Linked DNA regions of Desulfopila inferna. The main gene of each other region encodes a partner of the protein of the gene in region 2 in a complex. Links are inferred from orthologs where the notes say so. Each region holds a gene or a part of one and is shown on either strand. Other genes may lie near its edges.

Region 1 (15,690 bases), on a different replicon or contig from region 2:
AGAAGACCTGGCAGTTGCGAACCCGCATCGAAACCCTTGATCTTGACGTTGGTATTGAGATCGACGGCGGAGTAGCCCGGGAAAACATAAGTATGATTGCTGAGGCCGGTGCCAATATATTTGTGGCCGGATCGACTGTTTATGGCAGTGACGATTATACCGACATAATAGCTGATCTCAGAAGTTTAGCAACCGATGGCAAAGCCAGACGCAAGCGAAGCGTTTCCTGATATCCTTGCCCGCAACTAACCAATGCAGCCGGCGGTTCATTCCGTCCCGGTTGCTTCAGGTTGCACGTGCCCGAGAACACCACTCCTTCAATCGCTGCATTGCCATGTTTCAGTGAGTATGCTTTATTGATTTATGGTACTTCGAAAAAATGTGGTATCCTGTCAAGATCAAAGCATACCAGGTAAATTGCTACCGCAGAGCCCGGCTCGGCGACTTCAATGAATTCTTAAGACATCATCTGAATTGATTACCACTCTAACTCAGGGAAAGATGTTTGTTTTATCTGATGATTTTTCATGATATATGAAAATATCTTCGATTATCGAACCCAACTCACGGATTAAAAAATATCTTCGGTTTCTTATTTTTTTGCATCCCTCAAGAGGGCACAGAAATGAGCGGCAGTTTTTCAGGAGTAGGGCACTAAAAAATGGAGGCGGACATGAAAAAACGTATTGCCTATCGAGAAAGCGACGCCCATCGAAAACTCGAGAAATTAAAATTATCTCCTTTTGATCTGTCTGAGATAAATCACGAAGAACGCCACTCACGCCTGCACCGCTATATCGCTGAATCACAGCACTTCTCCCTGTATTACTGGCCGCAGCGCGTTGATGAAGAAATTTTGGACGTCCTTCAGGAACTGGCTGATCAATGTGATCTTATCGGTCAATACAAAGAGATGAAAGCAGGTGCTGTAATGAATGCCGTAGAAGGCGTGGAAAGCGAGGCAAGGCCGGCACTTCATACAGCCTGCAGGGATATATTTGCGAAACAGCCATACTGTCAGGAGGCAACAGATCAGGCCGCAGCCGAGCTTGACAAACTCAGAACTTTTCTCGAAGAACTTGGCGCCGGCACCATTCGCAATGAGAACGGTGAAAGTTTTCATTCCTTGATTCATGTCGGCATCGGTGGATCAGACCTGGGTCCCCGCTCAGTGTATGAGGCATTAAAGCCTTTCGGCAGTGGTGATCGTCAGGTTTTTTTTATATCCAACGTCGATCCGGATGATACTGCGGCGATTTTAAAAAAAGTCGATCTGCGCCGGAGTCTTGTCAATATTGTCTCAAAAAGCGGAACGACTCTGGAAACTTTGACCAATGAGGAGTTGGTAAGGCAGGCGTTTTTGACCGCGGGCCTCGATCCAGCCCGGCATTTTCTGGCAGTCACAGGTCAAGGCAGCCCCATGGACAATCCAGCAAAATACCTGCGAACCTTTTATATGTTCGATTATATCGGAGGACGATACAGTTCTACCTCAATGGTGGGCCTGGTAATGCTCGGTTTTTATTTGGGTTACGGGCAAATTATTGAGTTTCTTCGGGGGGCTTCGATAGTAGACTATGAAGCCGAAGAGAGTAATATCCGCAACAACCCGGCTTTGTTGCTGGCCTTGCTCGGACTCTGGAATCACAGCTACCTGAATATGGCAACTCTGGCAGTCCTCCCCTATAGCCAGGCACTACACCGGTTCCCTGCACATTTGCAGCAGTGCGACATGGAAAGCAATGGGAAATCTCTCGGCAGGGATGGCGAATGGGTAAAGTATCCAACCGGACCCGTGGTATGGGGTGAGCCAGGAACCAACGGGCAGCATGCCTTTTATCAGCTTCTGCATCAGGGCACCGAGATAGTTCCCTGCGAATTCATCGGTTTTCGCAAATCGCAATATAGTTACGATGCCGTTGTACAGGAGACACTGTCACAGCAGAAGCTGGTGGCAAATCTGCTGGCGCAGTCGGTGGCCCTTGCCTGTGGACGGAAGAGTGATAACCCCAATAAGTATTTTCCCGGAAACAGACCGAATAGTGTTCTCCTCGCAGAAAGGCTGACCCCGGAGATAATGGGTGCTCTTCTGGCCCTCTATGAAGCCAAAATCGTCTTCCAGGGTTTCGCCTGGAACATCAACTCGTTTGATCAGGAGGGCGTGCAACTGGGTAAGGTCCTTGCCGACAGGTTCCTGGAGGCCATGATTGACCCCGAAGGCGAAGAGGAAGACTTCGAGAAGAGCTTTCTGAAGACCGCGGGAATAGTATAGTTTTTGGGGCGAGAGAGAGTGAATAGCTGTTCATTTTATGGATCTGCTGAGTACTGTTTTTTGTTGACAAAATCATTATACAGAGATATTCTCAGCTGCTGAATGATTATTCACTGGTTGAGTGTTTCGGAGTGTTTTGAGGCTGCGGAGGTTGTCGGCGAAACGCTGTTAGGACAGGCAGGTGACTGCTGTTTTATTTGATGGCAGCTCTCCCCTCTCACCCGTCGGTTACGAAACGAAATCCGTCAATAAATATTTAATTTGGTAAGGTTGCAGTATAAACAGAAATTCAAAGGAGGAAATCATGGCAAAACATGAGACGCCCTTGTTGGATCAGTTGGAGACAGGCCCATGGCCGAGCTTCGTGACCGACATTAAAAAGCAGGCTGAAACCAAGCCTGAGTGTTGGGATATTCTAGGTATTTTAGAATTATCTTACAAAGAAAGAATCACCCACTGGAAACATGGCGGCATCGTCGGCGTTTTCGGCTATGGTGGTGGTATCGTCGGTCGTTATGCAGATGTTCCGGAGCAGTTTCCAGGTGTTGAGCATTTCCATACCGTTCGTGTTGCACAGCCTGCATCCAAATACTACTCCACTGAGAATCTGCGAGGATTGATGAATTTGTGGGAGAAGCACGGCTCCGGCATGACAAACTTCCATGGCTCTACCGGTGATATCATTCTTCTCGGTACCCGTACGGAAAATCTTGAGCCCTTCTTCTGGGATCTGACCCATGAAATGGGACAGGATCTTGGCGGTTCCGGATCAAACCTGCGTACTCCCGCAAACTGTCTGGGAGAGTCACGCTGTGAATGGTCCTGCTATGATACGGAAGAGGTCTGTCATCATCTGACCATGCACTATCAGGATGAGATTCACCGTCCGGCCTTCCCATACAAGTTCAAATTCAAATTTTCCGGTTGTCCAAACGACTGTGTTGCCTCTATCGCCCGTTCCGACATCTCCGTAATCGGTACCTGGAGAGATGAGATCCGCATTGATCAGGCCGCCGTAAAAGAGTATGTTGCCGGAAATTACCCGGCAAACGGTGGTGCTCACAGTGATAGAGACTGGGGTGCCTTTGATCTGCAGAAAGAAGTTGTCGACCTGTGTCCCACCGAGTGTATGTGGATAGAAGGCGACGAGCTGAAGATTGACGACAAAGAATGCACCCGCTGCATGCACTGCATTAACGTCTTGCCCCGTGCGCTGCGTCCCGGTCTTGATAAGGGCGCAACCATACTTGTTGGCGCCAAGGCACCGATTCTCGATGGAGCACAGTTTGCAACTCTGATGGTTCCCTTCATGAAAATCGAAAAAGAAAATGAATTCGAAGAGCTCATTGATTTTATCGAGAAGGTATGGGACTATTGGATGGAAGAAGGAAAGAACCGCGAGCGTGTTGGTGAAACCATGCAGCGTGTCGGCCTTCCGACCTTTGTCAAGGTTATGGAGCTCGAACCGATTCCACAGATGATCAAGGAACCTCGTTCCAACCCATATGTTTTCTGGAATGAAGAAGAGGTAGAAGGTGGATTTGCTCGGGATATCGATGAATTCCGGGCGAAGCACCAGGCGTAATAGAGCAATTGAACTAATTTATTTGAATAAAATATAAGGAGATTTCTATCATGGGTTATAATCCAGAAAAACCGATGGAAGGAAGAATATCTGATCTTGGTCCACCACATTATGCACAGTTTCAGCCTGCTGTCATAAAAGAAAACAAGGGAAAATGGCTCTATCACGAAATAGTCAAGCCTGGTGTTCTGATGCATAAATCAGAGACCGGTGCTGAAGTATATTCCGTTCGTGTGGGCTGTGCCCGGCTGGTATCAGTCGAATACATTCGCGAAGTCTGCGACATAGCCGATAAGCATTGTGACGGGTATCTTCGTTTCACCACCAGAAACAACATTGAGTTCATGGTTGATTCTAAAGATAAGGTCCAGCCTCTGCTCGATACTCTGGCAACCTATGGAACGAAGTATCCTGTAGGCGGTACAGGAGCCGGTGTAACCAACATCGTTCACACCCAGGGCTGGGTACATTGCCATACTCCTGCTACTGACGCCTCCGGCGTAGTAAAAGCCGTTATGGATGAGCTCTTCGAGTATTTCGGATCACACAAGCTTCCGGCCCAGGTACGTATTGCCCTGGCCTGCTGTCTCAACATGTGTGGTGCTGTTCACGCTTCCGATATCGCCATCCTTGGTGTCCATCGCAAGCCGCCGATGATCGATCACAAGCGTATCACCGGTGTCTGTGAGCTTCCTCTGGCCATCTCCTCCTGTCCTCTGGGGGCCGTCAAACCAGCCAAGGTGGAAGTTGATGGCAAGGAAATCAAAACAGTAAAAGTAACCGTTGAGCGCTGTATGTTCTGCGGTAACTGCTACACCATGTGTCCTGCGATGCCGATGGCAGATCCGGACGGCGATGGTATTGCGATTTTGGTAGGTGGTAAGGTTTCAAACAGCAAATCCGCCCCTAAATTTTCCAAACTGGTTATTCCCTTCCTGCCGAACAATACTCCACGCTGGCCTGAGACTGTCTCGGCGGTTAAGAAGATTCTGGAAGCATATTCCGCAGATGCCAGAAAATATGAGCGTGTCGGGGAATGGGCTGAGCGAATTGGCTGGGAGAAATTCTTTGAGAAATGTGATATCCCATTTACTGAAAAGAGCATCGATGACTATCGCCTTGCATACGACACCTGGCGTACTACTACGCAGTTCAAGTATACAAGCCACATCAAGTAATTAAGCGTGATATTCGGGCTGCACCGGTTGGCGGAGCAGCCCGACACTGAGATGCTTTCTTCTATAATTCTTTAAAGGAGATTTATCATGGCCTTAAGTAAAGATGAGCTCAAAGCAGCAATACTGGAGAAAGCAACAAAATCTCCAAAACCGCAATTATACATCAAAGATTTTTACAAATGTGATCCCGAGTCAAAGCCTCGCGTCATAAAAAATCTTGCCAATGAGATGGTTCGTGAGGGAACATTGATGTTCTGGTCTTCCGGATCCACCACAATGTATGCCGTCCCTTCTCGTATCCAGAATGAAGAGAAGTAGCGATAGCTCATAGAAATTACATAGAGCTGATTGTGTCGTTTTTCAAGTGTAGGGCCTGTTTTGGTTCTACACTTTTTTTTTGCTCCCCACCCTTGAGCCTCCCTTTCACTTCTCTTAAAAATCAAACATTACATAACGCTAAGAGATCCATAACTGTCTCAGCAGGCGAGCAGTGACGATGAAGTTTTCAGGATCCCTGCCAGTAGCGAAGGTAGCAGATTGCAGGGTGGAATGGGCAGGCGTAAAGGGCTCTGGCGGATCTGCTAAGAAAGGTCCGAGGGCAGGGCGGTAGGGCGCAGGCGCATTAGCCCTCCCGGGCAAGAGCCGCTGGCTCCACCGAGAGGGGCTGATTTCGCAGGAAAAATCATCTGGATTAGTAACGATAATATTCGGGTTTATATGGTCCTTCGACCTTGACTCCGATATACTTAGCCTGTTCTTCGTTCAAGGTAGTGAGATTGGCTCCGATTTTCATCAGATGCAGTTTGGCCACCATTTCATCAAGCGCTTTAGGCAAAAAATACACTTTGTTTTCATAGTTATGGCCATTGCGCCACAACTCTATCTGGGCCAGTACCTGATTTGAAAAGGAGTTGCTCATCACGAAACTGGGATGGCCGGTGGCACAGCCCAGATTGACCAGGCGCCCCTCTGCCAGTATGATAATTTTTTTGCCGTCAGGAAAGATGACATGATCCACCTGGGGCTTGATATTTTCCCATTGGAGTTCTCTGATTCCGGCGATATCGATTTCTGAATCAAAGTGGCCGATATTGCATACTATAGCCTCATTCGGCATTGCCTCCATATGGGCGCGGGTAATTACCTTGAGATTGCCTGTGCAGGTAACGAAAATATTGCCCAGAGGAGCAATCTCTTCCATGGTGACCACGCGATATCCTTCCATGGCTGCCTGCAGGGCGCAGATAGGATCAATTTCCGTCACATATATATTTGCCCCCATTCCCCGAAGTGCCTGGGCGCATCCTTTGCCAACATCGCCATAGCCGACAACAACAGCATTTTTGCCGGCGATCATGACATCAGTTCCCCTTTTGATCCCGTCGATCAGCGACTCTCGACAGCCGTAGAGGTTGTCGAATTTGGATTTGGTCACGGAATCATTCACGTTGATGGCCGGGCACATCAATGTCCCTGCCGCCGCCATCTCATTAAGTCGGTGCACCCCTGTCGTTGTTTCTTCACTGATGCCGCGGATATTGACCACATCATCCTTATATTTCTCATGCATCACTAAAGTAAGATCGCCGCCGTCATCCAGGATCATATTGGGACGCCAGTTATCGGGACCGAAAATGGTTTGGTCGATGCACCACCAGAATTCCTCTTCAGTCTCTCCCTTCCAGGCAAAGGTTGGGATCCCAGCTGCGGCCATGGCGGCAGCGGCATGATCCTGGGTGGAGAAAATATTACAGGAAGACCAGCGCACTTCGGCACCAAGAGCCACCAGGGATTCCATCAGCACTGCGGTCTGAATGGTCATATGGATACAACCGGCGATTCGAGCGCCCTTGAGCGGTTGTTCCTTACTGTATTGCTCCCGTATGGCCATGAGCCCAGGCATTTCGGTTTCTGCAATTTTTATTTCTTTTCTTCCCCAGTCAGCCAGGGAAATATCTGCGATTTTATAATCGTTTGTGGTTGTAGTCATTGTGTATTCCTCGAATTTCATTAATCATCAAAAGCCGGCCGCTGTTTAAGGAGGGCCGCAATTCTTTCGGTGGAGTGAGCTTATTTGATATGTTTGGCAACATCCTTCAATTGCTCGGCTTTGTCGGTTCTCTCCCAAGTGAATTCCGGAAGCTCCCTGCCAAAATGACCATAGGAAGCAGTGCTCTGATAAATCGGTCTGAGAAGATCGAGATGCTGGATGATGGCCTTTGGTCTGAGATCGAAACATTCCATAATGACCTTCTTGATCTTGTCGTCGGAAATTGATCCGGTGCCAAATGAGTTAACGTTAATTGAAACAGGCTTGGATAAACCGATGGCGTAGGCAATTTGCACCTCCACCTCGGTGGCAATGCCGGCGGCAACTAAGTTCTTTGCGACATATCTTCCCATATAGGATGATGAACGGTCGACCTTGGATGGATCCTTGCCGGAGAAGGCTCCGCCGCCATGTGAACCTTTACCGCCATAAGTATCGACTATTATTTTGCGTCCGGTAACGCCGCAATCGCCAACTGGTCCGCCAATGACAAAACGCCCGGTGGGATTGATGTAATATTTGGTGTTCTTGTCAACCATGGAAGTAGGCAGGATGGGTTTGATGATTTCTTCCATCACAGCTTCCTGAAGATCTTCATAACCGATAGTCTCGTCATGCTGGGTAGAAAGCACAATTGCTTCGATACGTTTCGGTGAGCCACCCTGGTACTCAACGGTAACCTGGCTCTTCGCATCAGGCCTCAGCCAGGATAGTTTGCCCTGCTTGCGGACAAATGCCTGCTTTTGGGTTAAACGGTGGGCTAGAGTAATGGGAAGGGGCATCAGGACTTCGGTTTCGTTGGAAGCGTAGCCGAACATCAATCCCTGATCTCCGGCACCCTGATCAAGATCGAGACCTGTTCCTTCGTTTACACCCTGGGCAATATCGGAGGATTGCTTGTCTATGGTAGTCATGACAGCACAGGACTGCCAGTCAAAACCCATTTCTGATGAATTATAACCTATCTCACGAACAGTTTTACGGACCACATCCGGCATGTCAACCCAGGCGCTGGTGGTAATCTCACCGGCAATAAGGACCATGCCGGTGGTGACCAGGGTTTCACAGGCCACACGTGAATGTATATCCTGAGTCAATATTGCATCAAGTACAGCATCTGAGATTTGATCGGCGACCTTATCGGGATGACCCTCGGAAACAGACTCAGAAGTAAAAAGATAATTAGGCATGTAATCGGCTCCATTCAAGGAAAATCATTTAAAGTAGAGTAAGTGGAAGCTATTTGCACCTGTGGAAGTACATTTCCCGATATTACAAGAAGGTAATGCTCGTGAGGCTGCAAGTCTCAGGTAAGCGATAGACTCAGAGAATAATGCTAGGAGTCGGCTTCGCAGGTTTGGAAATAACGTTCTATAATAAAGCATTCTGAACATTGGTGCCATTGAGAAAAGAAGTAAAAGTGGAATAAAATTTTTTTTCAATGAAAATGGTAGTAAAAACAAATGGAATTTTCTTGATCATGATGCCCGAGTGATTAAGATACAGAGGCCCTCATGTTTCCACGGGCAGTTTTTCAGAATGTCTCCCTTGAAAAAGGGAAAGGAAAGTATCAATTATCTAACCCAGCTCAGCTGGACTCTTACCCCCTTGAGGGGTATAAGAACCTTCAGGCTTGTTATTTCCTTGCAAAAAAACACAGGGAAATATCAGTTGCAGGGTATAAAATTTGAAAGGAATTCCATGTCGATAGAAGAAGCCCGGAATGTCCTGCTTATTGAAGAGCAGGGCCTTTCCGCCGTACGCCGGAAAATTGGTGCTGAATTTGAGAAGGCAATTGAGGCTATCCTGGAATGCCCGACCCGTGTGGTGATTACCGGTATTGGTAAATCAGGGATTATCGGACAGAAAATAGCCGCGACTTTGAACAGCACGGGTACACCGGCCTTTTTTCTCCATCCCGTAGAGGCAATGCACGGGGATCTGGGCATGGTCGCTGCAACCGACATTGTCATTGCTATTTCCTATTCGGGCCGAACCGCAGAGCTTAATATCCTTTTGCTGAGCTTGAAAAAAAGAGGTATTTCCGTTATTGCCATGACTGGAGGACTCGACTCTCCTCTTGCAGGGGCAGCTGATATCGTGCTCGATATAGGTGTTCCTAAAGAAGCATGCCCTCTAGGCCTGGCCCCGACCGCCTCGACCACTGCAACACTGGCCATGGGAGATGCCTTGTCTGTTGTTCTTCTCAACAGGAAAAAGTTTCAGGCCTCCGACTTCCGCTATAATCATCCGGGCGGCAGCCTGGGCGAGCGTCTCAAGGTCAAGGTTCGAGAGGTTATGGTATCCGGAAGCAGAGTTCCGATGATTCTTGATAATCAATCCGCTGTCAGCGGTGTACGGATACTCAACGAAAAAAACCTCGGGGCGGTTCTCATTGTCAATGATAGCAATGAAATTGTGGGGATTTTAACCGATGGCGATGTTCGCCGATATATCGCAGAGCAACGGAGTTTCAGCGGCCGGTCGGTGGGGGAGGTAATGACTCCGGAGCCTGTGTGTATCGACGGGGAGATGCTTGCCGCTGATGCCTTGAGCATTATGCAGCGCCATGAGATTACAATTTTGCCTATCATTGATAATCAACGGAAACTTGCCGGAATGCTGCACCTGCACGACCTGCTCGGTAAGGGAGAATTCCGGTTTTTGGTTTAACACTACGATGGAGGATGTAATATGTGTCAGGTAAGCGCTTATGTTAAAAAGGGCGAACAGGATGAGCTTCTCAAAGAAAATGTCACCAAAATAGAGGTGTTGGAGAAGGGGCTCCGCATAACCACCTTATTCGAAGGGCCTGCTGATTATACTGACATGATGCTGAAATATATTGACTTTTCCGGTGGAAGGGTGATACTCGAAAAACATTAACCTCATCATAGGCTGATACAATGAAAGAATTTGAAAAACTGCGAGTGCTTCTGCCCCATTGGATAGAGCATAACAATGGGCATGAGACCGAATGCATAAGGTGGGCTGAGCTTGCCAGGAGTGAGGGCTGGGACAAGGTTGCCAAATATATCGAGGATGCGGTCACCGCTATGAAAGAGGCCGACAGATTGCTGGAAAAAGCCCTGCTTGAAGCCGGCGGACCTTCTTCCTCCTCCGGTCAATCTCATTCTCATACTCATCATCATCACGACTGAAGGCTTTGAATCTGTATCTGAATTGAATTATCCGGAGTCGTTTGGTCGGTCAGAGGAGGGGGAAATACCCCTCCGGCTGTTTGGCAAAGGAGATTTTTGTCTAGTTGGGACCTGTCGGAGAAAGCACTTTCTCGAGTCTTTGCTTACCGCCCATCCCGGCGTTGTTTTCAGAAAGAACCAATGCTCGCAGGGCGCAGACTCCGATATTAAGTATACGACTTTGCTTGATTTTCTGACTTAATCTGAGAAAAAATTACAATTCTCCGATACACTCCTAGTTGGACTCGCTATAGAACTGCCAGGTCTTCAGGATGGGATCATAAAGATAGAGCATGAGAAGACGCAGTTTTCTGCCCCGGTTACTCTCCAGACACTGGAGTTCATAGAGTTCCTTGCCCTCGATATTACGGAGAAAGGTGACTTTCGGATCACTCAGATACTCCGGAATAGCGGCACTGTAATTGGTCTCGAAAATTTCTTTGTAGTTGTCTTTCAGATAGGCGATACGTCGAGCGGTTGTTGCTTTATCGCGTGTTTCGGTGATGGTCTGCCGGGTTCCCTCAATGATCGTCTTGAACTCCATATCGTCCTGCAAGTTATTGAGATTTACAGCGCTGATTACCTTTTCCAGTGTGGTTATCGCCTCGCTGTGCCGCTCATTTTGCAGATGTACATCGGCCATCTGCTTGTATTGCACAATACGGGTCCGCAGTATGATGCGTTCGAGTTGTTGTTTGATCTCGTCGGGGTTTATACGCTGAAGCAGGTCTTTTTTAGAGTTGAGCAGCCTGATTGCCTCCTGGTATTTCCCAATGGCCTGGTCAAGCTTCGCCTGGGAAAAGGCGTTTTTGGCACCACTGATATAGGAGAAGAGTTCCGCTTCCGCCATATTGGCATAAAGTGAATCGACGTCACGGCGGTTGTCGGATATAGAAGAGTTAACCCGCAGCTGCAGTGCCTTTTCATATTGTTTTACGGCACTCTCCCAATCGTCGGTGTTGAAAAATTTCTCACCAAGATCAAGGTGTTGTAAGTATTCTATTTCGTGGATTTTGGGCTCTATCATTGTAACCAGGTCTCGCCCAAGTTCCTCCGGAAGAGCCTCGGCTTCACTGAGTGCCGAGGCATACATTTCATGACTTTTCTCCAGTTCGCCTCTGGACATCAGGGCGGAGCCTTTGTTCGCAGTGATATGAATTTCAGCTATGCGTATTTTTTCCGAGATGTCACGAAGGTAACTCTCCTCGATGTTTTCTTGTATCGGTTTGACATTCTTTAATGCCGACCTGTACTTATCCACTGCGTTGAGCCATAAAGATTTATCATACAGGGCGTCCCCTTCTTTCCTGAGGGCATTGAAGTCAGACACTCTGTCCATATCTGCTTTTCTGACATATTTTCCCTCAAAGAGGACGCGTCCGGAGAGGCCCTGAATCATATCCTCAGAGGCAAGTGTCAGCTTTATCTGTTTTTGCAGAGCGTCGCGTTCGTCATTTTTGTAAATACTGATTTTTTTGAGGGTAGAAAGCGCCTCATCACACTCGATCTGGGCTTTTTTAAACTGCCCCTGATCAATAAGTTGGGCACAATCATTGTAGAGGTGGAGGCTTTTCTCCAGATGCGATTTCGCGGTGATAAGAGGTGTGATAAAAAACATTGCCAGAGCGAGAACAATAATGCCGCCAAGCAGAGGCAGGTATTTAATAGTGACTTTAGTGGTTTCCTCAAAGAAGGCAACACGCTTTTTCGGCTTTCCCGGAGGTGGTTCATCTGGAGACCCTGGCTGGTCAGACGTGCCGTCATCTGCGGCCCACTCATCAGTTGTCCAATCATCGCCTGAGAGTTCAACCGAGTTTCTGGTTCGCTCTATATTTTCCTCAATATTGGGGAAATCGGGAACAAGATGCGCCACTTTTTCGAAGAGCTCGAGTGCCTTCTGAGGATCCCCCCGATGCTCAAATTCATCAGCTTCACGTTGCAGGTTTTGGGCATTTTTGAGAACACTTTCTACATTTGTCTCAATATCGATTAGATCTTCAGGTCGTTCCGTTTCTGAGAGCTCATTGAGAAAAATAGAAAGCTCGTAATAGCGTTTCTGCCGGATGAGCAGTTGTATACGATTAACGGAGCTTTTGCCTGAACTCCGAAGGGTGGAGGGAGTCAATCTCTCCTCTTGCTTTTCAAGGTCGGACTCCCATTCATCGTCAAGATAATCCGTACTGTCGGTAAAATCATCGTTGTTGAGAATATCAATTCCCGGTGGTTGAATCAACTCTTCAGAGAGGGCGGGAGAAACAGTGTTTTCTAAGGGCGGCAGCGAGAGATCGATATTTTCGAAGGGTAATTTTCCGGCGATTTTCCTATACCAGGCCAGGGCGGCATCGTTGAAGACATTCTCTCTGGAATAGACTTCACCGCTGATCATTTTGCCGATATGGACAATCAACTCCGTTAGCGTCTTGTCTTTGGTCCAGAATTCGCCGATACATATGGCGGCCTGATCAAAATCGGGATGAAACGTACCCGATCTCGGAGAACAGCTGGGAGGGAAATGCGGGAACCCGAAAGGAATACTGATAAAGACGATATGATTCCTGGTTTCTATTATATTTCCATCTTCATCCCGCGCCAGCCCGAGAATGTTGTATCGTATTTCATATTTCTCAGGAGGGTCGCCATCAGCAGGGATAGTCTGAATATATGGATTTGCTTTGAATGCGGCTTTTATTTCCTGAAGAGTATTTCGTAGCTGTTCGTTTGGGGTAGCCATACGCCTAGAGGATTTCGGTACGAAAAAGTGCTGAGTTAGTAATTAAGCAAAAAATTATGCTCCCTTGCTTTGCTTGATTAGACTGCACCAGAATAACAGAGAAGCGGCCTAAAATGTAGATAAATGTTTTTTAACTTTCATTTAGGCGGTAAAAGTTGATAAAATCGGAGCCTCAGCTTAAGGATAACCATATCAGCTGCAGGTGATGAGCCATTACCTTTTGCCGTATTTATGGAATCATGGTATTTAACTGAGGACGTTGTAAAAAACGCGATCTCCCTCGTTGCAGGTTTTGGCTTGCCCCAAAAAAAACTGCGTCTTGTATATCGGAGGTTCTTATCCAGCTATCTGACGAGCTATGTGGCAAATTTTTAGGTGATTATCAGACTTGAATGAAACCCTTTCGCGCCGTTTTCCAGATCATTGATAATAATAATTGCCCTCTCTATGAGTCGGAGGACATATTTACTTTGACACAGAAATCGCTCTCCTTTCCTGAGGGAAAAGAGAGTTGCCTGATTTTGGTGAGAGAGTTGACTCAACTCCTGTTTCAGCTCCTCGAGGAAAACGGTGAGCCTGATTTTGTGAAAAAATATACCTGCAGCGGGTGTACCGGCCTCATTAAGTTTCAGCAGGTCCAGGGCGAAGAGAAAACCCTGCAAGGTAGCGAGGAATCTCTGCTCTCTGAAAAAGAGCAGAAACTTTTTGATAAAATTCGGAATTATGCACTGCTGAAAGCCATACCCGCCAAGCATCTGAAGAAATCCATAAGTTGCTTCAAGGGGAAAATTGTAAGAGAGAAGAGTCTGTTGATCACCAAGGGTCAATTGAATGAACATCTCTACATTCTGCTCTCGGGTGAGGTCATGGTAGAAGATGGTGAAGTTCCCATCAGCCGACTGGGTGAGGGCGAATTATGCGGAGAGATGAGCTACTTCGGTGACAGTATTGCCAGCACCTCCGTGCGTGCTCTTGAGGAAACCAGGGTTCTTGCCATCAGCGGCAAGGATTTCGGCAAACTCATCAAAAAATCAGATGCCGTGCAAATGCATATGGCCCGTCTATTGGCTGAACGATTATCGAGGGCCAATTCCAGGCGGGCCAGTGATTTCGGCTCCAGTATGCAGGGAAAATTAAATGAAATGGCCCCTGCCGAATTATTGCAGGTTTTTCACATGCACCAGAAAACAGGAGTCCTGAGCCTCGAGTTGCCCAGGGGCAACGCTAAGGTTTCTTTTCTGGAGGGCTCAATCGTTGTGGCCAACTATGCCGGTAAAAGCGGTCAGGATGCTGTCTTTGCCATTCTGGTCGAGCGGGAGGGGGTCTATAATTTTACTTCCGGTCTACCGGATCGTGAAATGCAGCAATCCGCTATCGGCGATTTTATGATGCTCCTTATGGAAGGAGTGAAAAGAGGTGACGAAGGATAAAGAACTCCCTTTGGCCCGGATGTTTCATGAGGCTTGCCCGTAGGCTGAAATAGATGTTACTTGCTTATGGTGATACTTTGTACTCTGAAAAAAATTTCATACTCATGTAAAAACATTAATAATAAAATATCTTATAAGAAATGACTATTTCATGAATTGTTCTGGCTAGCTCCGCAACGGCGGCAGTGTCAGGATTTCCATAAAGGAGGAAACATGGAACTTAGCTGGCAAGTCTTTGTTTTTGAAAGCTATAAGCGGAACATCGCAGGATGATGCATGTTCGCTGTCAATAATGGAATCCCCGATAAAGATCGTTTCTGCAGCGGTGCACTGAAAATGATTGAGAATTTCTATGAGACCATCGGGCGCAGGTTTCGATCTGACCGCTGTTTGCGAGGTTACCACCTTGGCGAAAAACTCTTGCAGGCCGAAAATCCGCAGCAGTGGCTCCATGGTGTTGCCGCGGTTGGTGGAAATGGCCAGATGGAACTTATCTTTTACTATGTGCAGAAAATCCATGAGGTCTTCTTCCATCCTCATGTGGGGAAGAAAGCGTTCATAGCCAAGTTCGCGGCGAAAAGCTTCAATTTCCTCAAATGAATTTTCGGGATAATTCCGGAAAATGTGACGAACGGAATCGGAGGCGCTATGCATGTGGGCATATTCCAGCTCGCTTTCATCCATAGGTGGATGGCGGAAATGCTTGAGTAAATGATTGTAATATTCCCGGTTGGCCCGGCGCGAGTCAAAAAGGACGCCGTCGCAGTCGAAGACGATCAGTTTCAGCACGTTCATACTCTATCCTCTTCAGCAAAGAAGCGCTCTTTGAGCCACTCAATGGCGTAGAGGAGCAGTTTCTCATCATCTGCAAGTTCCTCCTGTATATGCGGAGGGGGGACATCAGTCCCGGCTTGACCTGAAAACAACCTCTTCCTGAAAGTATCCAGATCATAAAGAGCATGGGTAAAGAGTGTGACCTGCTCGTCCGAAAGGCGCATGCCGCCACGAATTCTTTCATGCTGGAGAAGAGTTCCGAGGAGATCATTCATGCGGTTATAGGTATCTAGACCCTGTTCTTCGCTGTATCGCCTGGCGGTCTGGCGGCAAGATTCCCCAAACCCATTGCAGTGCTCCTCGTTGAGCAGGACGAAAAAACTTTCAATGCTGTTATCTGCTTTACGCATGGCGGCCCTGCCGAGCGGATAGGCGCGACATGCTCCGGGGCGATCTGTGTAGACGGTGCA
Region 2 (15,826 bases):
TGCTTTTTTCGGTCAACATTTATCTGCTGGAAAAGGGGACGGGAGTAAGGACCTGAAATAACAAAAAAATCAATAGAAAATAGTGGTGATGTAATGATTGATCTGTATATGTGGGAAAGTTGCCCTTTTTGCCGGAAGGTATTGCAGGCCGCGGATAGAATGGGATTACGGGAAGGTGAGCATTATAGAGTGATAAATGCCGCACCGGGTACTCCAGGAAGAGATGTGGTAGCCCAAAAAGGCGGCAAGGCCATGGTCCCTTTTCTGGTCGATGGCGCCACCTATATGTATGAGAGTGATGACATTATCGAGTATCTCCGAAAAAACGCCAAGGGATAAAGCATGGGCAATACCCCTCGCGTTATTCTGATCTAACCCCGGGAAGCCGGTAAACCGGCCGGGACTCGGTTCAGTACCCCCTTGAGGGGTATAAGTGCCTTGGCTATAGAGGCTAATTCACAAAAACTAATTCATCTCTTTTTCTTGTTTTTGTTACAGCTTTTAGCCAGTAAGGTACTAGATCGGTTCCTTTCCGCCCTCCGGTGAGCTGATCCAGCGCAGATCGTAGAGATCTGTACGTCTGCTCTCCGCGTTGCGTACACTTCCCTTGGCGCGCAGCTCTTTGAGAAGATCCAGGTCCAAATCGGCAATGAGGGTTGTTTCAATGCCCGGTGTGGCTTCGGCCGCGATGGCGTCATGGGGAAAGGAAAAGTCGGACGGGGTGAAAATCGCCGACTGAGAATATTGGATTCCCATGGTTTCCACTTTGGGAATGTTGCCGACGCTGCCCGAGATTGCCACGAAGCATTCGTTTTCTATGGCCCGCGCCTGGGCGCATCTTCTTACCCGCAGGTAGCCGGTTTTGGTGTCCGTCCAGAAGGGAACCAGTAGAAGCTTCATGCCTTTGATGGTCTGCAGTCGTGCCAATTCCGGAAATTCTATGTCATAGCAGATAAGAACCCCGACCTTGCCGACGTCGGTGTCGAAAACCTTGAGTTCGCTGCCGCCCGAAAAGTTCCAGTAGGTATCTTCCTCCGGGGTAATATGAATCTTCGCCTGGCTGTCCCAGGTGCCGTCCCGCCGGCAGAGGAAACAGACATTGTAGAGTTTGCCGTTTTCATGCAGGGTCGGCACACTGCCCGCCACTATATTGATATTGTAGGCAAGGGCAAGATCAACCATGGACTGCTGCAATTGCTCGGTAAAGCCGGCTAGCTGCCGCATGGCGTCAGCCGGATTGTTGCCATGGTAGGTGTGGATCAGGGGAGCGTTGAGCAATTCCGGAAAAAGAATAATATCGGCCTTGTAATCGCTGACGGTATCAACGAAAAACTCGACCTGCTGGAGAAAATCCTCAAAGGAGATGAACCTCCTCATCTTCCACTGCACTACCCCCAGCCTGGTGATGGATTTGGCTCCGCCGATCAGCTTGGTTTTCTTCTGATAATAGATATTCACCCATTCCAGCAGCACCGCATGGCCGCGGGAGCGATCGTCCTCAGGCCAATAGTTGTCGAGCAGGTTTCTGACATGAAAGTCATTGGAAAGCTGAAAGGTGAGCACAGGATCGGTCAACTCACGGTTCTTTACCTTGAGGATATATTGCTGCGGCGACATTTCGTGTGAGTGCTTGTAATACCCGGGAATGCGGCCGCCCAGCAAAATCCCCTTAAGATTGAGATTTTCGGCAAGCTCCTTGCGGACATCGTAGAGCCTTCTTCCCAGACGCATCCCCTGGTAATCGGGGTCGACAAACACTTCGATGCCGTACAGGTAATCGCCTTCGGGATCATGGGTTCTGAAGGTCCCTCCCCCGATTATCCGGTCATAGGAATGCTGTTCGCCGAAAAGGCTGAAGTCAATGATAAGGGAAAGGGCAATGGCCACCGCTTTGCCATTGTCTTCTATGCAGATCTGACCTTCGGGAAATCGCCTGATCAGTGTGGCAATTTCATCTTTTTCCCAGGAGGCGTCGACTCGCTTATAGGCGCGGTGGGAGATATCACGCAAGACTTCAAAATCTTCGAGACGAAGGTTTCGGGTAGTGAGTTTGTGTTCAAATTGATCGACCATAATTTGTTACCTGAATGAGAGAATATTGTTCTGCCTGGGGGCCTAGGACGAATATATAAACATCGAATCTCAGAAAAACAATCGGAGATTGTTTCAGCAAGAATAAGAAATCCTTTTCTATCTGCATGCACGAAATCTACAGAATTTTTTAACTAAGTGGATTAGGTAGTCGGTTTCTTGCGAGATTCATGGATCTCTGCAGCTGTTTTTTCAGGAGGAAGCGGTTGATATAGGTAAACGGCGGTTTTGCTGTTTTCTCTTTATGATGCAGTGTCTGTTCCGGAGCAAAGAGAAGGTCGAGGATATGGCTGCCGGCAACCTTGCCTGCCAGGGAGGTTGAGCAGCCAGCGCAATAGGTCACTACTCTGCATCCCCGGGCTTCCTGTTCCCTGATGCTGCTCCACCCTGCAGTGATCTCTGGTGCAATACCTGCAGCCCCCGCACCCTCGCCACAGCAGATGGCTCTTGAGCGGCTGTGCGGCATCTCGACGATGTCGGCGCCGGCGTAAGACGCAAGGATGCGGATGGAATCATGGATCTCCGGGGAGAAACGGGCTGTACAGGTGTCATGTATGGAAATCTTCAGGGCACAATGATTGTGCAGCGGCGGCGGGCTTTCGGCGAGCACCTGATAGACGGTCAAGGTATCAAATTGCGGGGCATGGTTTTTAAAGGTGATGTAGCAGCTGGGGCAGGCGGTGACGATTTTTTTAATGCCCCTGTCCTGCAGCTTGTTGATCAGAGTGGTAAAAGATGTATGAAATCTTTCATTTAAACCAAGGTCGTGAGACGGCTTGGTGCAGCAGTCAAGGACGATACCCATAGTCGGGGTGATGGTTCTCAGATGTTCGTAGGTGGCGCGGGTAACGGATGAGCGTGTAGCTGTCAGTGTGCACCCCGGAAAAAAGATCGTATCGCAACTATCCGGAAGAAGGTGCAGGGAGAGCAAAGAAGATGTGCCCAATGCCTCATAACGGCAGATCGTCCTATGCCCCTGAAGGACAGAGTCGCCGTTATGGCGGCTCCCGGAGGTACTCTGCACCGTTTCACGCATCAGCAGAAATGCTGCGGAACAATCGAGTTTTTTCGGACAGACCGCCTGGCACAGGCCACAGAGATTACAATGAAAGACCATGGTAAACTCTGCCGCCGGGCCGGCAAGAAAATTTGTGCTGATTTCCCCGGGGCTGCCGTTTTCCCGGAGAAAGGCACACTCTTTTCGGCAGAGTTCGCAGGAGACACATTCTTTCGCTATTTTTTGTATTGCCTGCACGTTTGTTCTTCCTTCGTTTTATTACAGGCCAGTCTCCATCGGCAATTCGTGAAGGGCGGACCATTCATAGATAGATGCTTCGTAGTTTCGTACTTTTTCAAAGCCAACTGCTTTGAGGATCATGGCTGTGTAGCCCGATCGAATACCCATGGTTCAGTAGAGAACGAAATCATCATCCGGATTCACTCCCATTGCCGCCAGAAGAGCGATAATCTCCTTGGATGATTTGGGAGTGGAGTCGGGATTAAGCAGGGTTGTCCATTCAAGCCATTCGGCATTTTTAATATGACCCCCTCGTGCTTCACCGCGTGAGGTGTCATCTCCGCTGTATTCCTTTTTGCTGCGCACATCGATAATCTTGAGTTTATCCAGGTGAGTCGAGACAAAGTGAAGGTCGGCGCGATAATTTTCATTGTATGGCTGCAGCACCAGTCCTGCTGAGGGAGTGATTTCCGGAATCTCCCGGGTCAACTCGTAGCCCGCTTGGCGCCACAGGGACATGCCGCCATAGAGCAGCCTGACATTGTCGAGCCCGGCCATACGCAGCTGCCATACGGCCCTGCCGCCGGCTCCCGGACCCTTGAAAGTATCAGAGTAACAGACAATCAATGATTCCTTGGTTATTCCGAAGGATTCAAGTTTTGCCTTCAAATCTTTGGGTGGCAGAATCGTTCCCCATCCCGCATCACCGGGCTTTCCCTGAGATCCCGAAAGACCTTTGAAGCCGATATTTATAGCCCCCGGGATATGACCTTTGGCGTAAACCTTTGGGTGATTTCCATCAAGAATGACAAGGTTTTTATCCAGCAGCTTTTCGAGGAGTTCTTCAGGGGTGATAAAAATATTCGCTCCATTTTTGTAAAGAGACAGGTCGATCTCGTTAATTGCGGCCGGGTTCGTTTCCGGAGGGTTGTTCCTGGCGGACCATGAAATAAGGCCGACAGCGGCGACAATTGCAATAGCCGCCCCAGTAATAATCAGATGTTTCATTTTTCAAAAATACTCCTGTTTATGAGATTTGTGCCGGTTGTTTTTTCGACCAAACTTTTTTGAGAAGAACGATCAGGACCGAGAAGGCAAAAAGGCTGAGCAGGCCAAGTACGAAAGTTCGACTGTTGCCGCTAAGCATTCCGCCGGCGTAGGAATAGATAAGAGTTGCCGGAAGCTGACCGATGCCCGTGGCCCAGAAAAACGAACGGAAGCTCATGGAAGTTAGACCGGCGGCGTAACTGACAATGTCAAAAGAGACAAAGGGGAGGAGGCGGGCAATCAGAATGGTATATTTTCCATGCTGTTTGAAGAAACGGTCGACTTCGCCCAAAGCCATTTTGGATGTCAGTTTTTCCGTCACTTCCCTGCCGAAATATCGGGCAATACCAAAACAGAGGGCAGCACCGGCCATAGCGCTTGCCCATGAAAGCAGCGCGCCGAAAATCCAGCCGAAAATAGCGGCGTTGGCAAAGGTTATCAGGAACGCAGGCAACGGGGCGATGAGTGACTGAAACAGCATTAAGGCAAAAGATATCAGAGGTGCCCATATGCCAAAGCTCAGGATGTAGCCTTTAATGGTGTCGACATCACAAAGACTGAAGAGGAAGAAAAGCTGTTCGATGGTTGAACGCACAGGCTCTACAAAAATACATATCAGAATAACGGCGAAAAAAGGTGGTATGGCTCTTACAGTTTTGCTCATGGGTAAGTGATTTATAATACATTGGTAAAAGCTTTGCGCTTCCGGGAAGTTAAGGTGATGAGCGGTTTGCATCGTCGGAGATACCGCTGTTTTCAGAAATTAGTATCCTGAATGATTCAATGTGTCCAATACTTATAACCTATCAGAAGTGCTCTAATTACAGGAAACTCCGATATCGGATTGGGGAAGGAGTGGGAGAAGGTTTTTCAGGCCAGGGGGAGAAACCTGCCGTGCTTCCTTTTCTATGGCAATTTATCAGGCACTGCCTTAATGTTTTTGTATATAATCGTCGTATTTCTTCAAATAAATCTCTGAGAGCGTCAGGAAGGCGGTGACAATCAGAGGACCGTAGATAATACCCAGGACCCCGTAAACACTGAGGCCGCCGATGATAGAAAGGAATACCAGCAGTGTGTGCATTTTCACCTGGTCGCCGACAAGCTTCGGTTTGAAGAGATACTCCATGGCAAGTGAAAGTATCAGGTAGAAAAAAAAGAGAAAAATTCCTTGTCCGACATTGCCGTTTACCACCAGAATAATGGCGGCAGGGATCATCACCAGCCCAATTCCAAAGATGGGCAGGAAGGCGAGGACGACCATGACTCCACCCCAGAGAATGGGGGAATTGAGACCGAGAATTGAAAACATGGCGCCGCCGAGAATACCCTGGATCAGGCCGCAGATACCGTTTCCCTTGAGAATGGCATTAGCGATTTCTTCAAATTTTCCGAGTAGAAGTCTATCTTCATCATCCGGAAGAGGGGATAATCTGATGATGAACTCAATGAGCCTGGGCTGATCGATGAGGAGAAAGAAAATCACCAGAATCATCATAAAAAAGAGGACCACGAACTGGAGAATATTGGCAGCCCAGCTGCTCGCCTGATTGTAGAGAAATAATCCTCCAGTTTTGGCAAGATAGGACAAGGTGTCGGTCACCTGAGAGGGCCTGAAGTCAAAGCCGACTTCACCCAGGTAGTTCCTCAAGTTGACGATAATAGGGCTTTCCTGAATAAATTCCTGCAGTTTGAGACCAACCCGGCTGTCCCTGCCCCATTGATAAAGCCCCAAGGCCTCTTCGGTTAAGGCAAGGGTAAAGAAAAGTAGAGGGATAAAGACAATAGTGACGACCAGAAGGCAGGTGAGTACCGAGGCCGACTTCGGCGGCAGTTTCCTGTTAAATAAAGCATATATCGGACGAAACAGGCTGGAGAGCAGGAAGGACAGCACCAGAATGGACCAGAATGGCCAGAGTATCTTGCCGAGAAAAAAAATGGAGATGAAGAAGACCAGCAGAAAGAATTTGACTCCCATGGGACTGAGTCCCTGGGGCTGTTGGTCATACGGTGTGAGTTGGTTATCCATTAAAAGGTGTCGAGATCAGTAATGCTAGGGGAAAATGCAATTACCATTGCCAAAATAAAGTCAGCTGGAGTATCCTTAATGTTTTGTGAAGTACCATCCGGTGGAAGACACCGGACGTGCAGTAGTATATAATGTATGGTCCATTTAGAAAAGGAAAATAACGGCATCTTAAGGAGATTGGATCGATGTGGCAAGATCTTGAGGTTACTCTGAAAAAATTAGACAAGAAGCAGCTGAAGCAAAAACCTGATCAGGGCAATCTCGGCTTTGGCGTTCATTTTACAGATCACATGTTTCTGATGAAATGGAACAGGGAACAGGGCTGGCACGACGCGGAAATCTGCCCCTTTCAGGATTTCAACATCAGCCCGGCGGCCATGGTATTCCATTATGGCCAGGCCATCTTTGAGGGAATGAAGGCTTATCGCGGAAAAGATGAGCAGATCTTCCTGTTCCGGCCCAAGGATAACTTTGAACGTATGAATTCCTCGGCGGTGCGTATGTGCATGCCCCGCCTTCCCGTGGAGAAGGTATTTAAAGGCCTCAAGGCTCTGCTTTACCTGGAACGGGAATGGATACCGTCGGCACCCGGAGCGACGCTCTATATCAGACCGACCATGGTTGCCATGGAACCGATGCTGGGCCTCAAGCCTTCAGGCAGTTACTATTTTTTCATTATCCTCTCCCCCGTCGGCGCCTATTACGCCGAGGGATTCAATCCGACAAAAATCTACGTCTCCGACAAATATGCCAGAGCCGTTAAAGGTGGGGTCGGTGAAGCCAAAACAGCCGGGAATTATGCCGCATCCCTGATGGCTTCGGAAGAAGCCAGAAACGCCGGCTATACCCAGGTGCTGTGGCTGGATGCCTGTGAACACAAATATATTGAGGAAGTCGGCACCAGCAATATCTTTTTCCGCATCAATGGCGAACTGATCACTCCTCCCCTTGGAGGATCGATCCTTCCGGGGCTAAGCAGAGATTCGGTCATCAAACTAGCAGGCCAGTGGGGTATTCCTGTAGTCGAAAGGCGGCTGACAATCGATGAGGTAATCGCTGCTTCCCGGGACAACAGTTTGCAGGAGGCCTTTGCTACCGGAACCGCTGCGGTAATATCTCCAGTGGGAGAACTCTCCTATAAGAGCGAGACCTACCTCATCAATGAGGGCAAAACCGGTGAACTTGCCCGGAAATTTTATGATGAGCTGCAAAAAATCCAGTTTGGTGAAAAAGAAGATAGTTTTAACTGGTCAGTGCGTGTCTGCTAAAGGCTTTCGGCATTTTTCTCCTCATCATTTTTACAGAATTACAATTGGTTGAGTCGTAGTAAGGGGCGGCAGCATTTTTTTGCAGCCGCCCCTTGATTTTTAATTTTCCAACCATATATTTTGGCCAGTCTCAAATTTGTGACCCGGGTCCGGGTTATTTTTTTAACTGGGAGGTCGATGTGCGGCCACTCATCATAGTAGAAATTAATGTAGATAGGAGGAAGTAATGAAAATTCGTCCATTAAACGATCGTCTTCTGGTCAAAAGATTGGAGGAAGAGGCAAAAACTGCAGGTGGAATTATTATTCCTGACAGTGCAAAAGAGAAGCCGGCAGAGGGCGAGGTTGTAGCGGTTGGGCCAGGAAAAAATAACGATAAAGGTGAACGTGTTGCCCTCCAGGTGAAAGAGGGTGATCGTGTACTCTTTTCTAAATACGGCGGAACAGACGTAAAGCTTGATGGTGAAGACTATCTCATCATGCGTGAAGATGACGTTCTTGGAATTATAGAATAAGTAATTATACCCCTCATATCCGCCCTTGCACCGCAGGGAAGATAACAAAAGGAGAATAAGATAATGGCTGGAAAAGATATCATTTATGGAGTCAAAGCCCGTGAACGCATCCTCACAGGCGTCAACACTCTTGCCAACGCTGTCAAAGTAACTCTCGGTCCCAAAGGACGCAACGTTCTCATGGAGAAATCCTTTGGAGCGCCCACTATTACTAAAGATGGTGTGACCGTTGCCAAGGAAATCGAACTCGAAGATAAATTTGAGAACATGGGCGCCCAGATGGTGCGTGAGGTTGCCTCGAAAACTTCCGACGTGGCTGGTGACGGTACCACCACGGCAACCCTTCTCGCTCAGGCTATCTACAGAGAAGGCGTCAAGCTGGTTGCTGCAGGCGGAAACCCCATGGAAATCAAACGCGGCATTGACAAAAGTGTAGAGCTTGTTGTCAGTGAGCTTGCTAAAATCGCCACCCCGACCAAAGAGCAGAAAGAGATTGCCCAGGTCGGTACGATTTCCGCCAACAGCGACGAGACCATCGGTAACATCATTGCCGAGGCCATGGATAAGGTTGGTAAAGAGGGCGTTATCACAGTGGAAGAAGCTAAGTCCATGGATACCACTCTGGACGTCGTTGAAGGTATGCAGTTTGATCGCGGCTACCTCTCTCCCTATTTTGTCACCGATCCCGACCGTATGGAAGTTTCCATGGAAGATCCCTATATTCTCCTGGTGGAGAAGAAGGTATCCAGCATGAAAGATCTCCTGCCGGTACTTGAGTCCGTAGCTAAAATGGGCAAAGGCCTTTTCATCATCGCTGAAGATGTAGACGGCGAAGCGCTGGCGACTCTGGTTGTCAACAAACTGCGCGGAACCCTCAATGTTGCCGCGGTTAAAGCTCCCGGTTTCGGTGATCGCAGAAAAGCTATGCTCGAAGATATCGCCATTCTCACCGGTGGACAGGTCATCACCGAAGATCTCGGCATCAAGCTCGAGAATGTTACCGTCAATGACCTCGGAACCTGTAAACGCATCGTGGTTGATAAGGACAATACCACAATCGTTGACGGCGCCGGCGACAAAGAGGCACTGGCCGGCCGCGTCAAGCAGATCCGTACCATGATCGAAGATACCACTTCCGATTATGACCGCGAGAAGCTCCAGGAGCGTCTGGCAAAACTGATCGGCGGTGTTGCCGTCATCAATGTCGGAGCTGCAACCGAGATTGAAATGAAAGAAAAGAAAGCTCGTGTTGAGGATGCTCTTAATGCTACCCGTGCAGCTGTCGAAGAGGGCGTTGTTCCTGGCGGCGGCGTCGCCTATATTCGTTGCCTCGCTGCCCTCGCTGCCCTCGAGCTCAAGGGAGAGCAGAAGCTTGGCAGGAACATCCTGCTGCGTGCACTTGAGGAGCCGGTTCGTCAGATCGCTTCCAACGCCGGGCGTGAAGGTTCCGTTATCGTTGAGCATGTTAAAACCCTCACCGGCGCGGAAGGCTTCAATGCGACCTCCGAAGAATATGAAGACCTTATTAAAGCCGGTGTTATCGATCCGGCTAAGGTTACCAGAACCGCTCTGCAGAATGCTGCTTCAGTTGCCGGCATGCTGCTGACCACGGAGTGTGTCATCGCTGAGATTCCTGATGAGAATGCAGGCGGCGGTGGTGGAATGCCTCCAGGAATGGGCGGCATGGGCGGAATGGGTGGAATGGGCGGAATGATGTAAGCCAGTTCCAATCAGCCTGAACTCACATAGTGAGTGTAGTATATAAAGAAGGAGGACCGCTCTTGCTGTGGTCCTCCTTTTCTAATATCGGTAGAGATATTATCGCCTTATTTTATACCGCCGTCCGGTCTTTGAGCCAGGGAATCCGGCCGGCAAATCAGGTGAAAGAGAGCGGAAAAAGATGTTGACACTCTTTCTTGAATAGAGTAATTATTTTCCCCTTATTGAATGGCGATGTAGCTCAGATGGTTAGAGCACACGGCTCATATCCGTGTTGTCCGGGGTTCAATTCCCTGCATCGCCACCAAGTTAATGATATTGCTGAATAAATTCACAAGTCAGCGATTTTAGGCCCATCTTTATCCACCCTCGTTATACACACGAGAGGAGGTAAACGATGGGCTTTTCTTTTTCCGCACAACCTGCATTCCTGTATCAGTCATCTTCCGGCTATATCTTCAGCTTACGTATTCCAAAGGACTTGAAAGCTCTTGTCGGCAAGACTGAGTTCAGATATTCTCTCCGTACTGGGGCGCTACGAGCAGCCAGATTTAGAGCAAGAAGCATCGCTTCCTTTATTCAATAATCAGAAGCACCTTGGATTACTTTTGTATTCAACCCGAGGAGACAAGAACGCATACATGCAGCTTTTCTTGCTCCCCTCGCATCAACTCTTCGGCCTCAGCGAGAGTGGTTCACTCCGCCAGGTAGTGTCAAATATTTTTCGCACATTTGATTTTGAGGTAGCCGTTTAATTCATTTTTTTCCTTTTCTTTCAATTTCTGGTCAAGCGCAGCAAAGGGGCAAAATACAAGGTTGTGAGCGAAGCGAGCACCCGGAGGGCTTGATCTTGTATTTTGGCACTGCTGTGCTCCTCACGCTACCTCCATCTGCTTTTCTATCTCCAACTCTCTCAGCAACTGCATATTCAGATAGCGCTTAGTACTCCACTTGGTTCCAGCTATATGACGAAGCCGTGCAGCAACCAGCATCAGTGCGGAATTGCCATCGGGAAAGGCGCCTACAACATTGGTCCTGCGGCGGATCTTCCGCATGATCCTTTCCAGAGGATTGTTTGTTCTGATTCTACGCCAGTGTTGGCTTGGAAAACTGTAATACGTCAATGTCTCGGCAATGCCTTCCTTGAGCTTATCAGCCGCCTGGTAGAGCTTCATTTTTCTCATCTTTACCTCTACCGCTGCAGCTTTTTCATGTGCCGCCTGGAGATCTTCAGAGGCATGAATTGCCTTGAGCATGATGGTCACCTCTTTCATCTTGGCCTTTGGCACTACGCTGAAGATATTGCGATAGAAATGAACAGTGCATCGTTGCCACATCGCTTCTGGAAAATAATCACCAACCGATTCAACCAGCCCCATACAGGCATCGCTGATGATTAACCTTGCTCCTTGCAAACCACGCTCTTTCAAATGCTGCAGGAAACCGGACCATCCGGCTCTGTCCTCCTTGGCTCCTTCGGCAACTCCCAGTATCTCCCGGTGGCCGCTGTGTGATACTCCAACGGCAACAAGGACAGAAACGTTTCTTACCTCACCAGCCCAGGTGCGCTTAAGCACAATTCCATCGAGATAAACGTATGGATGTTCACCCTTGATCGGACGATTCCGCCACTTTTCGATACGGGCATAGATCTTTTTGTTCAGGTTTGAGACTGTACCAGGGCTGACCTTTGTTCCCCATAGAGCCTGCGTTATATCTTCAACACGACGAACAGAGACACCTGCCAGGTACATCTCGATCATGGCCTCTTCAACGGAGGATTCCCGTCTTCGGTAACGTTCGATAATCGCTGTTTCGAACTTCTGCTGCCGGAGTTTGGGCACTTTTAATTCCACCTCACCGGCTTTAGTGTGCAGGTTTCTCTTGTAATATCCGGCTCGGGTGTCTTTGCGAGCCTCACTGCGTTCATATCTTGAGGCGTTACAGAGGGCATCTGCTTCGGCGTCAAGCATAGCATTGATGGTCTCCTCAACAGTTCCGCGGACGAGTTCTCCAAGATGATCTTGAATCTGAGATTCGTTAATCTCGATGACATTGCTTAATTTCTTTGTATAATCTCTTCTCATGGTGGCCTTTTCCTCTGGTTGATGGTTAACGTTTGGCGACTGCCAATTAACCATGTTGAGGCCACCTCTTCATTCTAAATGTGCGAAAATTATTATACGTTATCGTCCGTTCAGGTATACGTCAGGCCAAAACCTGTAAATGTGTTGACATAGGCAAATCTCATCGACTATTGGGTTTTACTTGCAAGATCCTCAGCAACGCTGCTCACAAAGAGATGGAAGGAAGTTTGTATGAATTTTGGACAGACACTAAGTAGTGCTGATGCTGGCTTTATTTTTTTGGTAAATAATTCGAATATATGCGAAGTTTTTGTTCGTACATGGTGCTAGGTTGAAAAAAAATGGGAGACAGCTTTCTTATATAATGAATATACATAGACGAAAGAATTAAAACTTTTTAAAAAAGGAGCATTGTTATAATACTTTGAGTCCTTGATCGATTCCCAATATTGCATCATTTCATTTTCTGCATCCCTATTATTTATATCTAAATGTGTACTTTCAGCAATATCATTGAAAATCCCTTCTTTGCTTTGAAAAAATGTCTTACCCATACATCTATTGCATTTTTTATAATATTCCAAAATCTGTTTTCGCTGATCAAGGCTAAGTAATCTGTATTTTTGCCTGCTAATATTTTCCTGCTCCTGGTGTGTCAAATTAGAAAAAAAATCCCTTACCGCCTCTAGCTCCCTTTTGTTTCGGGCTTTTTGATTACACAGTCTCATTACTTCAACATATTTATTATCAATCCGTGGGTTCATTCTGATTTCTTTCAGCGTCTCGATGTCATCTATTTGTAAAATATCAGCAAAATCAACACTCACACCGTGAGGCAAACTTTCTTTATCAAAAATTCTCATTATTATATTGTTTTTACCGAAAATTTCTGACCATATTGAAAGGCATTTATGATAATCGTGAAATCCTCCGAGAAAAGGTTTTCCACCATTCTCAGAAATATTGACTGGTACTCCTCCACATTTAACGATTTCATTATACATTGACTCTATGTAATCATCTTGACGACGTATATAGCAGACGATCTTTATCTCATATTTATCTAAATATTTTCTTAATCTACTAAGATGTGCCTGTCCTTCTGCAACTCCTAAACGCACAAATTCTTCAGAACTCAAAACAACAGTATCTCCAGCAAAAGAGTCAATTTCAGAAACAAGTTTTTTTATCAAAACTTCAGGGTCGGCTTTAAGAGAGAAGGAATTTTTGAACCATGGAGGACAATGAAGTCCTGCTTTTACACACATTAAAAGAGGAATGGCACTATGATGTTGCCCTTTGTATCCTCTTCTGCCTGTTTTTGGATAGAGAACGCCTTTTTTTAACAACCTTTTATAATTCTGACTCAATAAAAATTGAATCGAAGTCGAACCAGTTTTAAAATATCCAATATGTAAATATATAGTTTTCTGCATCTATTTTTTGAAAATCGATGGGAAAATTCAGTTTGTTTGAGAATGGGTGTGGTCTATCAGCGCTGTGCGCTCAATAATTCCACCTTGGTGAGCAAATCTTCTAAAAATCATTTTCCAACGTCAGCTGCCCAATCTTTGCAGGCAGCATCTTCGCTCAATTGCTTTTTATAAGTGGTGATCTGATTAGGATGCATTTCAAAATGCTGAGCTAGTTCTGCCAGTGTTTTATCTCCAGGCATCGCTGCTGCCATAGCGACTTTTGCCTTAAATGCTGCTGAGTGTCTCCTTCTCGTTCTTTTTGCCATTTTCTGCGACTTCATTAGAGTCCTATATTGGGTACTATAAGTAGCAGATTTGCAACTTAACAGCTTGTTCAATTTTTGGGAACTACTTCTAATTTGGAATTTATGCTGAATATTTACCGAAACCCAATCTGCACTCCGAAGTGCAGTCCATAGCCCGTAACCTCGAACCTCCTCTGATGGTGGAGTGTGAAGAGGTGGCAGGTGTTCTTGTCGTCTCTGTCCCGGCGAGTCGATTCAAGCCACACAGCTCATCGGGTAAATTCTATCTGCGTGAAGGCGCAACCTGCCAGCAGATGAATCGGGATGAGATCAGGGAGTTTTTCTATCGCGAGGGTCTGGTCTATTTTGATGAGAAGACAAATGACCGCTTTAATTGGCCCTCAGATCTGAACCGAGTCGCCTATGATGAACTGGTCCGGATTTGCGACATCACGCCTGCGCTGGACTCAGAGAGGCTGCTCGAAAATCTGGGCCTGCTCAAACAGCGACGGATGACCTATGCCGGTTCTCTACTCCTTTGTTCTACCTCCTCCTTGGTGGTGCCAGGATCCGCCGTCAACTGCTGCCTGTTTCAAGGCAGGACAACAAGCCGCATCCTCGACCAAAAGGTTTATGACGCAGATTTCCTAAGCAATTATCAGGCGGCGGTCAATTACCTGCTGGCCCATCTCAATACAGCCTACGAAATCGGCTTTGAACGTAAAGAGCGGCTGGAACTGCCGGAAGGCGCCCTCCGCGAGGCCCTGCTTAACGCCATGGGCCACCGGGATTACCTTCTTGCAACAGGGCTGCGATACCGGAAAGAATTCCGTCGGTAAAACAATCAATTTACCTGGTGAAACTTCTGAAACGCCTCGAACTTGAAGGGTTGAAGTTGCGGGAAGACTAAAAACGGAAGTGAAGAATTGCAAAGATGATCACTATTAAAGATGATTTAGGCAGGTGCTCTACTATTCAGAGATGCTCGATAGCGTCAAGAGCCCGAGTTTCATTGCCGTATAATTGATAACGAGTGTTGGAAATGTGATCTCAAGATATGAAGCTGTGTATACTCAGCTTGTTGTAGAAGTTACTTTTAATTGATGGGTAATTGCAGGAAGTATCTGTCTGCCTGTTACAGATGGGGCCTTCGAAAGTGGCGCAGATTCTTCCTTGAATCCACTGGATATACCGAGCATTGATATCATTTTAATGAATTCAAAAGACCGCAATAAACCTCATCAAAAAAAGTCTTGACTTGTAAATCATAGTATTGTAGAAAGACCTTTCTTTATCCACACGAGAGTGGGATGGAGATTATGATCACCTAAAAACAATAACTTAGGTGAGGCGAGATTCGATCCGGTGTAATTCCCTGCATCGCCACCAAGTTTCCAACAGCCCGATCTGGGCTTTTACATATTGGCCCTGTTAACGGAACATTGTTGCAGGGCCCCTCTTTTTTTAAACCCGAACACATTAAGCACCTTGTAGAGAGTGACTTGATGGTTCGGGTTTTCTTTTTTTATCCCTTCGGCACCAGAACACAGATGCTAAGCTTACCCGGCAACTCATTAAAAGTGCTGATCCGGAAAAGGCGGATAGAATGAGAGTAATTCTTTCAAGCCTGCAAATCCTGGACATAAAGAAATAGTTATTCCTCCTTTCGGCGCCCAGCTGATCAGTCGGGCAGCACCAACGGCATACCTTTTACGGCTCCGATGATTCGATCAGGGCAGAGACATCGCTGCCGATGAGACCGGCCCAACATAAGTGTGAGGTATTGAGATATAAGATTGTTGCGACTCTGAGAATTATCATGCAAAAAAAAATATTTCAAGACTAGATAAACACTCTTTCTCTGCAATTACAATGCATTTACAATAACATAATGCTTGCGCATTACGTCATGATTTGGCATGTTGAACTAATTATCTAACAACGGAACGTATTGGTTTGCAGATAGATGCACAGATCGGCCTGGTAACAGTCTGTTCTCGGAATTCACAGGATTCGTTTATAGTTTTGCTTTGGCTCTCGAACGAGAGGTAAATCATTCTTCTTCGTGATAAAGGAGACCACGATGGGAAAAGCAAAGATAGTTTTGTGTTTCG

The links.
Region 1: the proteins of groL (region 2) and metK are in contact, whole or in part, in a cryo-EM structure (PDB 8P4O), measured with the Escherichia coli proteins. The link is inferred for Desulfopila inferna from one-to-one orthologs.

The regions. Positions count from the first base shown.
Region 1 is NZ_JAFFQE010000004.1:357,974-373,663, forward strand. What follows is about bases 6,191-9,004. They hold metK (methionine adenosyltransferase), read right to left. Parts: upstream 8,276-9,004; coding sequence 7,106-8,275; downstream 6,191-7,105. Other genes in these bases: ahcY (adenosylhomocysteinase), read right to left, coding at 6,191-7,025; JWG88_RS12540 (KpsF/GutQ family sugar-phosphate isomerase), read left to right, coding at 8,787-9,004. In the rest of the region: rpe (ribulose-phosphate 3-epimerase), read left to right, coding at 1-230; JWG88_RS12510 (glucose-6-phosphate isomerase), read left to right, coding at 674-2,272; dsrA (dissimilatory-type sulfite reductase subunit alpha), read left to right, coding at 2,577-3,857; dsrB (dissimilatory-type sulfite reductase subunit beta), read left to right, coding at 3,908-5,035; JWG88_RS12525 (dissimilatory sulfite reductase D family protein), read left to right, coding at 5,123-5,353; more of ahcY, read right to left, coding at 5,727-6,190; more of JWG88_RS12540, read left to right, coding at 9,005-9,758; JWG88_RS12545 (CooT family nickel-binding protein), read left to right, coding at 9,780-9,971; JWG88_RS12550 (DUF8180 domain-containing protein), read left to right, coding at 9,992-10,246; JWG88_RS12555 (hypothetical protein), read right to left, coding at 10,521-13,016; JWG88_RS12560 (DUF4388 domain-containing protein), read left to right, coding at 13,409-14,446; JWG88_RS12565 (HAD family hydrolase), read right to left, coding at 14,612-15,241; JWG88_RS12570 (YkgJ family cysteine cluster protein), read right to left, coding at 15,238-15,690. UniProt on the Escherichia coli protein: Catalyzes the formation of S-adenosylmethionine (AdoMet) from methionine and ATP.
Region 2 is NZ_JAFFQE010000009.1:12,272-28,097, reverse strand. Bases 7,628-10,577 are described here. They hold groL (chaperonin GroEL), read left to right. Parts: upstream 7,628-8,249; coding sequence 8,250-9,905; downstream 9,906-10,577. Other genes in these bases: JWG88_RS22250 (DUF6538 domain-containing protein), read left to right, coding at 10,303-10,491; groES (co-chaperone GroES), read left to right, coding at 7,899-8,186; JWG88_RS18710 (branched-chain amino acid aminotransferase), read left to right, coding at 7,628-7,672. Outside these bases: JWG88_RS18745 (ABC transporter permease), read left to right, coding at 1-56; JWG88_RS18740 (glutathione S-transferase N-terminal domain-containing protein), read left to right, coding at 94-339; JWG88_RS18735 (GNAT family N-acetyltransferase), read right to left, coding at 517-2,073; JWG88_RS18730 (heterodisulfide reductase-related iron-sulfur binding cluster), read right to left, coding at 2,222-3,346; JWG88_RS18725 (sulfurtransferase), read right to left, coding at 3,500-4,336; JWG88_RS18720 (TVP38/TMEM64 family protein), read right to left, coding at 4,356-5,039; JWG88_RS18715 (AI-2E family transporter), read right to left, coding at 5,307-6,404; more of JWG88_RS18710, read left to right, coding at 6,590-7,627; JWG88_RS18690 (IS256 family transposase), read right to left, coding at 10,781-11,992; JWG88_RS18685 (hypothetical protein), read right to left, coding at 12,319-13,428; JWG88_RS18675 (AlbA family DNA-binding domain-containing protein), read left to right, coding at 13,874-14,551; JWG88_RS18670 (hypothetical protein), read left to right, coding at 15,796-15,826.